2 regions of the Burkholderia sp. BCC1972 genome follow, and region 1 is predicted to be linked to the other one. Evidence: riboswitches for the same ligand, from Rfam matches in the RefSeq annotation. Region 1 holds a riboswitch; the other holds the start of a gene.

The links. A riboswitch is a leader RNA that binds a small molecule or an ion and turns the genes downstream of it on or off. The one in region 1 is predicted to bind FMN.
Region 2: another riboswitch for FMN. It lies ahead of U5798_RS28700 (6,7-dimethyl-8-ribityllumazine synthase); the one in region 1 lies ahead of ribB (3,4-dihydroxy-2-butanone-4-phosphate synthase).

The regions. Positions count from the first base shown of each region.
Region 1 covers NZ_CAJPGH010000016.1:89,977-95,048, forward strand. The annotation lists gene U5798_RS22470 (HAD family hydrolase) at 63-749, shown strand; gene ribB (3,4-dihydroxy-2-butanone-4-phosphate synthase) at 820-1,530, opposite strand; FMN riboswitch at 1,649-1,797, opposite strand; gene U5798_RS22480 (XRE family transcriptional regulator) at 1,984-2,670, opposite strand; gene U5798_RS22485 (MFS transporter) at 2,888-4,063, opposite strand; gene U5798_RS22490 (LysR family transcriptional regulator) at 4,211-5,072, shown strand, end outside.
Region 2 covers NZ_CAJPGH010000025.1:82,123-87,194, forward strand. The annotation lists gene U5798_RS28695 (sialidase family protein) at 433-1,878, shown strand; gene U5798_RS28700 (6,7-dimethyl-8-ribityllumazine synthase) at 1,947-2,453, opposite strand; FMN riboswitch at 2,520-2,676, opposite strand; gene U5798_RS28705 (TonB-dependent receptor) at 3,041-5,072, shown strand, end outside.

The DNA.
Region 1 (5,072 bases):
GCGCGAAAGCACGTATGATGGCGAATTGATCGGCGTCGCCGGTCTACCGCATTTTCATCACCATGCTCGATCACCTCATCTGCGACTGCGACGGCGTGCTCGTCGACAGCGAAGTCATTGCCGACCGCGTGCTGCTTGAAACGCTGTCCGCCACGTTCCCGAACCTCGATTTCGAAGCCGCCGCGAAGTCGGCATTCGGCCAGCAGACGTCGCGCTTCCTCACCGGCATCGAATCCCGCTTCGGGATCGAGATGCCCGCGAACTTCATCGAGACCATCGAGCACAACATCGAGGTCGCGCTTGCGCGATCGCTCGCGCCGATCTCCGGCGTGCGCGACGCGCTGCTGAAGGTCACGCTGCCGGCGGCCGTGGTGTCGAACAGCCGGCTCGTGCGCGTGCGCAATTCGCTGAAGCGCGCGTCGCTCACCGAGATTTTCGGCGAGCGCGTGTTCAGTTCCGAGCAGGTGGCGCGGCCGAAACCCTACCCCGACGTCTACCTGCACGCGGCGCAGACGCTCGGTGTCGTGCCGGAGCGCTGCATCGTCGTCGAGGACAGCGTATCGGGGTTGAATGCCGCACGGGCGGCCGGGATGAAGACGATCGCGTTCGTCGGCGCGAGCCACATCCCCGACAACTACGCGGACGCGCTGCGCGCGATGGGCATCACGCGGATCATGCGCAAGATGGACGAACTGCCGGCGCTCGTCGAAGCCGGCATGCGCGGCGAATTCGGCGACGTGCAGTCCTGATGTTCATGCCGGCCGGATCGGGTCGATCCAGCCCGCGACGGGTGCACGAACGCACCCGCCTTCCCGTCGCTCAGGCCGGTTCGCAGCAGCGTTCGCGCGCGGCCGCCAGCGCCTCGCGGAATTCGACGAGCTCCGCGATCGTCAGCATCGGCAGCCCGTGGCGTTGCGCGAAACGCTCGACGTCGTCGCCGCGCGTCATCGTGCCGTCCGGATTCATCAGCTCGCACAGCACGCCGGCCGGCTTCAGGCCCGCGAGGATCGACAGGTCGACCGTCCCTTCGGTGTGACCGCGGCGCGCGAGCACGCCGCCCGGTTGCGCACGCAGCGGAAACACGTGGCCGGGGCGCACGATGTCGTGCGGCTTCGCACCTTCCGCGATCGCCGCCCGGATCGTCGTCACGCGATCGGCCGCCGACACACCGGTATGCACGCCTTCGCGCGCTTCGATCGACACCGTGAACGCGGTGCCGTTGCGGCTTTCGTTGGTCTGCACCATCGGCGGCAGTTCGAGCGCGCGCACGGTGTCGTCGGTCAGGCACAGGCATACGATGCCGCTGCACTCGCGGATCAGCAGCGCCATCGTCTCGGGCGTGATGCGCTCGGCGGCGACGATCAGGTCGGCTTCGTTCTCGCGGTCGTGGTCATCCTGCAGCACGACCGCACGGCCTGCGCGCATGGCGTCGAGCGCAGCGGCGATGCGCGGCGGCACCGGTTCGGAATCCAGCAGCGGGAGATCGGCAAAGGCGTCGGCGGGCGCCGACGAAACGGACAACAAGGACATGTGAAACGCTCCTCGCAAATTCGATTTGGGCGAAAAACGTTTCAGGGCATTGCAAACAGACAGAACGGCAACCCGCTTCGCGTGCATCGCGAAGCGGCCCTGACGGACATGACTATCTGCACATCTTCTCTCATCCGGACTATGACCGTCGGCTCTGGCATTCGACCAGATCTGCTGACCCCGCGCGGATGCGCGGGCGCTCGCGGGCTCGCCGGCTTACGCCGACCTACCGCCGGTGGGGAATTTCACCCCGCCCTGAAGACGCACTGATTGCCGGACGGGAACACCCCGTCAGCGGCGGGCCAAGCATACAACAGCTGTGCACGAAGCGCAGCGCACCACGCCTGAAACCTTACTGACGACTCGGTCAAACGGCATCGTCCGAACGGCCGACCGCCCGACGGCGCTTCCACGCGACAACGGGAAGGCGGCCGTTCGGTCGCGCCGGCACGGTCAATGAGCCGCGTGCGCCGCGTCGGGCACGAGCCAGCGCGGCGGCACCTCGGGGCTCACCGTCACACGGAACGCGCGCGCTTCGCGGTCGCCGGGGTTGCGCAGGCTGTACGGCTGGTCGGCATCGAACACGATCGCGTCGCCGGTCGCGAGCAACTGGCGGCGGTCGTGCACGCTGACTTCGAGCGTGCCTTCGCTGACGACGAGGTTGATCGTCGTGCCGGGCGCACGGCGCGCGCCGGGCTCCGTATGCAGCGGCGCGATCCGCAGTTCGTGGAATTCGGCCGCGGCCGGCTCGCCTTCCGGATACAGCGCGCGCGCCGAGAAACGGCCGTTCGAGCTGACGACGCGCGATGCGCGTTCGGCCGCCAGGTGCTCGAAGCCGTTCACCGCATGGCGGCGCAGGAACGCAGCGACCGACACCTTCAGCGCGGCGGCGATCTTGCAGAGCACCTTAATCGACGGCACGCTGCGCGCCGATTCGATCTGCGCGAGCATCGCGCGCGACACGCCGGACAGCCGCGCGAGCGCATCGAGCGACAGCTGCCGCTCGGCGCGCAAGCGCGCGAGGTTCACGCCGACGACCTGCTCGAGGACGTCGAGCGATGCGGACGCGCCGCGCAGGTCGGCCGCATTGCCGGACTCGAAGGAAGACACGTCGCGCACGAGCGCCAGGGATGAAGACATAGCATTGCCTCCGGGCCGCCGCGCGGCCCTGCATAGGGGGTAAGCCGGGATCGGAATCGCGTTGCGCCAGCCTTGGCGCGTATCGAGACGCTATCACCCGGTCTTGCACGGGCAAACGAAGTTATCTTCACACCGTTATCAGCATCGCGGAGGAATACGTTTCTCGCGAACCTTTTCCTGCCGCTATGGCGTCGCCGTCAGCGCGCCGCGGCGACGCTCACTGCGCCGCCGGTGCCGCGCCGCGTGCCGGGCCGCGCGCGTCGAGCCGCATCGCGAGCCACGTGACGACGAGCGCCGCGAACGTCACCGCGACGGCGACCCAGGGCAGCGCGTCGAGCGCGAAGCCGTGTTCCAGCGCAAGGCCGCCGAGCCACGCGCCGCCCGCGTTGCCGACGTTGAACGCGCCGATGTTCAGCGTCGACGCGAGATGCGGCGCGCTCGCGGCCTTCTCGACCACGCGCGCCTGCAGCGGCGGCACCGTCGCGAACGCGGCGATCCCCCACACGAATACGGTGACGGCGGCCGCGACCGGCAGGTGGCTCGTCTTCGCGAACACGGCCATCACGGCCATCAGCGCGACGAGGATCGCGATCAGCGACGGCATCAGCGCACGGTCGGCGAGCTTGCCGCCGAGCGTGTTGCCGACCGTCAGCCCGGCGCCGAACAGCACGAGGATCAGCGCGACCGCGCGCGGCGAGTAGCCCGACACGGTCTCCAGAATCGGCGCGATGTAAGTGAACACGACGAACACGCCGCCGAAGCCGAGCACCGTCATCAGCAGCGCGAGCCACACCTGCGGCTCCTTCAGCACGCGCACTTCGTGGCCGAGGCCCACCGGCCCGCTGTCGTGGCGGTTCGGCACCAGCGCGGCCACGCCGCCGAGCGCCAGCACGCCGAGCGCGGCGACGATCCAGAACGACGCGCGCCAGCCGAGCAGCTGGCCGACGAACGTGCCGAACGGCACGCCGAGCACGTTCGACAGCGTGAGCCCGGTGAACATCAGCGCGATCGCGCTCGCGCGCTTGTCGGCCGGCACGAGCGACGCGGCGACCACTGCGCCGATCCCGAAGAACGAACCGTGCGCGAACGACGTGACGACGCGCGCGACCATCAGCATCGCGTAGCCGGACGCGGTCGCGCACAGCACGTTGCCGACGATGAAGATCGCCATCAGCAGCTGCAGCGCGGCCTTGCGCGGCATGCGGCTCGTCAGCACCGCGAGCAGCGGCGCGCCGACCGCGACGCCGAGCGCATAGCCGGTGACGAGCAGGCCGGCCGACGGCAGCGACACGGCGAGGTCGTGCGCGACTTCGGGCAACAGGCCCATGATGATGAATTCGGTGGTGCCGATGGCGAAGGCGCTGATCGCGAGCGCCAGTAACGGAATGGGCATGACGTTCTCCGGAAGGCGGCGGCCACGGCGCCCGGTCGGTGCCGCACCGCACAAGAAAGCGGGATGTGCGCGCATTGTCCCGAAGACGCCTATATTTGATAATTGGCGTGGCATTTGAACCATTTTCAAAAATTTCTGGAAAATCGCATGGACCGACTGGGCGATATCCGGCTGTTCGTCGAAGCCGCGGAGCTGGGCAGCCTGACGGCCGCCGGGCGCAAGCTGAACCTCACGCCGGCCGCCGCGAGCGCGCGCCTCGCGAAGCTCGAGGCGAAGATCGCGACGCGGCTGTTCGAACGCTCGACGCGGCAGTTGCGGCTCACCGACGAGGGCAAGCTGTACCTGAACTGCTGCCGCCAGGCGCTGCAGGCGCTCGACGACGCGGATGCGATGCTGCAGGAAGGCCGCAATGTCGTGAGCGGCAAGGTGCGGCTGTCGTCGACGTCCGATTTCGGCCGCCACCAGTTGCTCGACTGGCTCCACGAATTCACGACGCTGCATCCGGGCGTCACGTTCTCGCTGACGGCGTCCGATTCGTCGTCGAACCTGTGGCAGGACGAGATCGACCTCGCGATCCGCTTCGCCGCGCCGCCCGACGGCGCGCTGATCGCGCGCCGGCTCGCGACCAACCGGCGTGTGCTGTGCGCGGCGCCGTCGTTCGTCGAGCGCCACGGCACGCCGGCCGATCCGTATGATCTGGCCCGCTTTCCATGCAACGTGATCACGATCGCGTCCGGCCCGATGAACACGTGGCATTTCACGCGCGGCGACGAGGTGCAGATCCACACGGTGCCGGTGTCGACCGCGTTCGAGACCAACGATGGCGGCCTCACGCGCGAATGGACGCTGCGCGGCCACGGCATCGCGCTGAAGTCGCTGTGGGACATTGCCGACGACGTCCGCGCGGGCCGGCTGCGCGTGCTGCTGCCCGACTGGCGGCACCAGGACGCGCCGCTGCACGCGATCTATCACAGCAAGCGCTACATGGCGCCGCGCGTACGCGTGCTGC
Region 2 (5,072 bases), on a different contig from region 1:
CGACTCGCGCCGGCATCAATCGAAAGCGATTGCGATTCGTGTTTTCGATTCGATTTTCATGTCGTCGCGACGGCAAAATTTGCGTTGCCGACACACGCCGCCGGCAACGCTTTCCGGCTACCGACTGTTACAAAAAACTGCCTGTCGCGCGGCATTCGAATCACCTACATTGCAATCCACTTCGACACATTCGTCGCATGCCCGGACTGGCCTTCCCGTCGGGTCGACATCGCAGACACACCCGACAAGCAATGAGAATGAAGAGGAGTCTTAACCGATGTGCTGGCGGGTTCCAGCGCACGCGGATTGCGATCGCTGAAACGGCATCCTGAACGACACGCAGCAACGCGCGCGGCACGATTCGTCGCGCCCCGGCTCGCGTGGCCGCCTCGTGCCGTGCCTTCGCAGCCGCACGTCAACGAGGAGCAGTCCATGCGACGCACGATCGTGTCCCCTTCGCTTGTCACCCGTTTGTCCGCCGCGATGGCGATGGCCGCCGCTGCCGCGGCGCACGCCGAGCCTGTCGTCGTGTCCGGCCCGAGCCCGTTCGCCGCGTGCACCATCGGCGGCCCCGGCACCAACTACGTGAATGCCGAAGTGGAACCGTGGCTCGCGGTCAACCCGGCGAACCCGACGAACATGATCGGCGTGTGGCAGCAGGACCGCTGGTCGAACGGCGGCGCGCACGGGCTCGTCGCCGGCTACACGTTCGACGGCGGCGCGACCTGGGCGCGCACGCCGCAGCCGTTCAGCGCATGCGCGCCGGGCGGGCTGAAATACGAGCGCGCGTCCGATCCGTGGGTGTCGTTCGGGCCGGACGGCACCGCGTATTCGGTGTCGATCTCGTTCAACCAGTCGAACAACGGCAACGCGGTGGCCGCGTCGGTCTCGACCGACGGCGGACAGACGTGGAGCAGCCCGGCCGTGCTGATCGCGAACGACGAACCGACGACGCAGTTCTTCAACGACAAGGAATCGGTGACGGCGAACCCCGTGAAGGCCGGTACTGCCTATGCGGTATGGGATCGTCTCGAACTGCCGAACGGCAACCCGTACGCGAACCTGCACACGAAGGCGTACCGCGGGCCGACGCTGTTCTCGAAGACGACCGACGGCGGCAAGACGTGGACCGCTGCGAAGGTTATCGTCGACGTGCCGTCGCGCCAGCAGACGATCGGCAACCAGATCGTCGTCGATCCGAAGAGCGGCACGCTATACGATTTCTTCGACCTGATCCAGCCGCCGTTCAGCAAGGCGGCCGGCAAGGTCGCGTTCATCAAGTCGACCGACGACGGCGCGACGTGGACGAAACCGCAGGTGATCGCGGGGCTGCAGACGGTCGGCGTCACCGATCCGAACACCGGCGAACCGGTACGCACCGGCGACATCATTCCGGAACCCGCGATCGATCCCGCATCGGGGCAGCTCTACGTGGTGTGGCAGGACAGCCGCTTCAACGGCGGCAAGTACGACGAGATTGCGGTATCGACGTCGAAGGACGGCGGCGCGACATGGAGCACGCCGCAGCAATTGAACACGCCGACCGGGCGCCCCGCGTTCAATCCGTCGGTGCGCGTCGACAACACGGGCGCCGTGATGGTCACCTACTACGACTTCCGTGACCTGCTGGCCGGCAACACGACGACGCTGCCGACCGGCTTCTGGCGCAAGATCTCGCTCGACGGCGGCACGACGTTCGCCGACGAGCGGCGCGTCGGCGGCCCGTTCGACATGAAGCTCGCGCCCAACGCCGAAGGGTTCTTCATCGGCGACTACCAGGGGCTCGACGTGCTCCCGTCATCGTCGTTCCACCCGTTCTTCGTGCAGACCAGCGCGGGCAACCTGACGAACCGCACGGACGTGTTCTTCGCACCGTGACGCGACGCCCGTAGCCATGCCGCCGCGCGACACCCTGCGTCGCGCGGCGGCATTCGCACCGCAATGCGTCAGGCAGCCTGCGGAATCGCGGCGGCCACGGATTCCGCCTTCAGCGCGGCGACCTTGCCGATCGTATCGACGCATGCATGCGCGAGTTCCGCGCCCTTCACGAGGAAGTGCTCGTGGAAGTAGGCGACATGCTCGGCGCCGTGGAAATGATGCGGCGTCAGCACCGCCGACAGCACCACCACGCCGGTTTCGAGCTGCACCTGCATGAGACCGGAAATCACCGCCTGCGCGACGAAGTCATGGCGATAGATGCCGCCGTCGACCACCAGGCCGGCGCACGCGATGGCCGCGTACTTGCCGGTGTTCGCGAGCAGCTTGGCATGCAGCGGGATCTCGAAGGCACCTGCCACTTCGAAGAAATCGCAATCCGCCCGGCTCAGGTTCGCGTTGGCGAGCCCGTCGACGAACGCGTTTCGGCACTGGTCGACGATCTCCTTGTGCCAGCACGACTGGACAAAGGCGATACGCGGCGCGGCAGTTTGGGAGGGGGAAGCAAGTTGGGTCATCGATAGGTCCTGTGTGAGTTGAATGGGCGCACAGGGACAAGCCGCGTACCTTGCGTACGCAACGAACCCCGCTCTCTCTCATCCGGACTTTGACCGTCGGCCCCGGAATCGAACCGGGTCTGCTGACCTTGCCATGCACATGCGTGCCGGCAAGCGCTCGCGGGCTACGCGCAATCGCGCGATTACCGCCGGTGGGGAATTTCACCCCGCCCTGAGAACGTTCGCGGCACATCGGCCGCGCCGGAAATCTATCACAGTCTCGTCGTGTCGGCTCTTCGACGTCGCCGCTCGCGTCATGCGCCCGACGCGCCCCCGGTCATTTCCCGCAATCCCCCTCCGCTCCAGCCGCCCTTTTCACCGATCTGACAGAAACCCCACGGGAACCTGCCTGCCGGCTTGGAATTTGAAATGATATAACATATCATTTCGCGAGCTCGTTCGCCTGACGCCGTTCCACCGTGGTGGCCGAGTCTCGCCGAGCGATGTTCCAGCGGGTCACTGCGCGTCAGCGACGCAACAATATATCGTATCCAGCCGTGATCCGCATCGCTCGTTATCCGATCCCGATTCCAACCGATTCACCGACCATGCGCGACCTCCCTCGTTTACCGCTTCGCCCGCTCTCGCCCCTTTCGCTGATGCTGCTCGCCGCCGTCGCCCATGCGCAGACCGAACCACCCGCGTCGTCGAACCCGGCGCCGGCCGCCACCTCGCTCGCACCGATCTTCGTGACCGCGAACCCGCTCGGCGACACCGAACTGATCGCGCCGACCGTGCAGCTCTCCGGCGATGCGCTGACGCGCCGCCAGGCCGATTCGCTCGGCGAAACGCTCAACGGGCTGCCCGGCGTGTCGACCACGACCTACGGGCCGATGGTCGGCCGCCCGATCATCCGCGGGATGGATGGCGACCGGATCCGGCTGCTTCAGAACGGCGTCGCGGCCTACGACGCGTCGTCGCTGTCGTATGACCATGCGGTGCCGCAGGATCCGCTGTCGATCGAGCGCGTCGAGATCGTGCGCGGCCCGGCCGCGCTGCTGTACGGCGGCAACGCAGTGGGCGGCGTGGTCAACACGATCGACAACCGGATTCCGCGCGAAGCGATCGAAGGCGTGACGGGCGCGCTCGACGCGCGCTACGGCGGCGCGAATTCCGTGCGCGCCAGTGCCGCGCAGGTCGAAGGCGGCAACGGCCGCTTCGCGTTCCACGTCGACGCGTTCGACCGCGAAACGAGCAAGCTGCGGATTCCCGGCTACGCGCGCAGCAGCCAGCAACGTGCGGTCGACGGCCCCGACACGCCGCAGCCGGAAGGCAACGTGCCGAACAGCGACGGCCGCGTGCACGGCGGCGCGGTCGGCGCGTCGTACACGTGGGCCGACGGCTTCGCGGGCCTGTCGTACAGCGGCTATGAATCGAACTACGGCTCGGTCGCGGAAAGCGACGTGCGGCTGCGGATGCGGCAGGAACGCCTTGCGTTCGCGTCCGAGGTGCGCAACCTGAGCGGGCCGTTCACGAAGCTGAAATTCGATTTCGCGTACACCGACTATCGCCACAAGGAAGTCAACAACGGCGAGACGGCGACCACCTTCCGCAATCGCGGCTACGAAGCGCGCATCGAGGCGCGGCATCGCAAGATCGGCCCGTTCGAAGGCGCGATCGGCGTGCAGTTCGCCCAGAACACGTTCTCCGCGCTCGGCGACGAATTGCTCGTGCCGTCCACGCGCACGAACAGCGTCGCGCTGTTCGGCCTCGAGGAATGGCAGGTCGTCCCCGCGCTGAAGCTGAGCCTCGGCGGCCGCTTCGAGCACGTGAAGGTCGACCCCGATCCGGCCGGCGTCGAGAAATTCGCGGGCGCGCAGCCGCGCGACTTCAACGCGGGCAGCCTGTCGGCCGGCGCGCTGTTTTCGCTGACACCGGTATGGTCGGTCGCGGCGAACGTCGCATACACCGAACGCGCGCCGACCTTCTACGAGCTGTATTCGAACGGCCCGCACGATGCGACCGGCCAGTTCCTGATCGGCAACCCGAACGCATCGAAGGAGAAAGCCGTGTCGACCGACCTGTCGCTGCGCTATGCGAGCGGCCCGAATCGCGGCAGCGTCGGCGTGTTCTACAACCGCTTCTCGAACTACCTGACCGAGTACAACACGGGCCGCGTCGTGGACGGCGACGGCGAACCCGTCGCGCCCGGCACCGACGGCTCGCTGAACGAGGCGATCTATCGCGGCGTGCGCGCCGAGTTCTACGGCGTCGAGCTGGACGGCAAATGGCGCGCGTTCTCGCGCCGGGGCCACACGGTCGACCTCGAACTGACGGCCGACTACACGCATGCGCGCAACGTCGACACGGGCCAGCCGCTGCCGCGCATTGCGCCGCTGCGCGCGACGCTCGCGGCCGACTATGGCTACGGCCCGTTCGGCGCACGCGCACAGGTCACGCACGCGTGGTCGCAGCATCGCGTGCCCGACAACGACTTCTCGACCGACGGCTACACGTCGCTCGGCGTGGTGCTGACCTACAAGTTCCGTGTCGGCCCGACGCACTGGCTCGCCTACCTGCGCGGCGACGACCTGACGAACCAGGAGATCCGCTATTCGACGTCGGTCGTGCGCGGCTTCG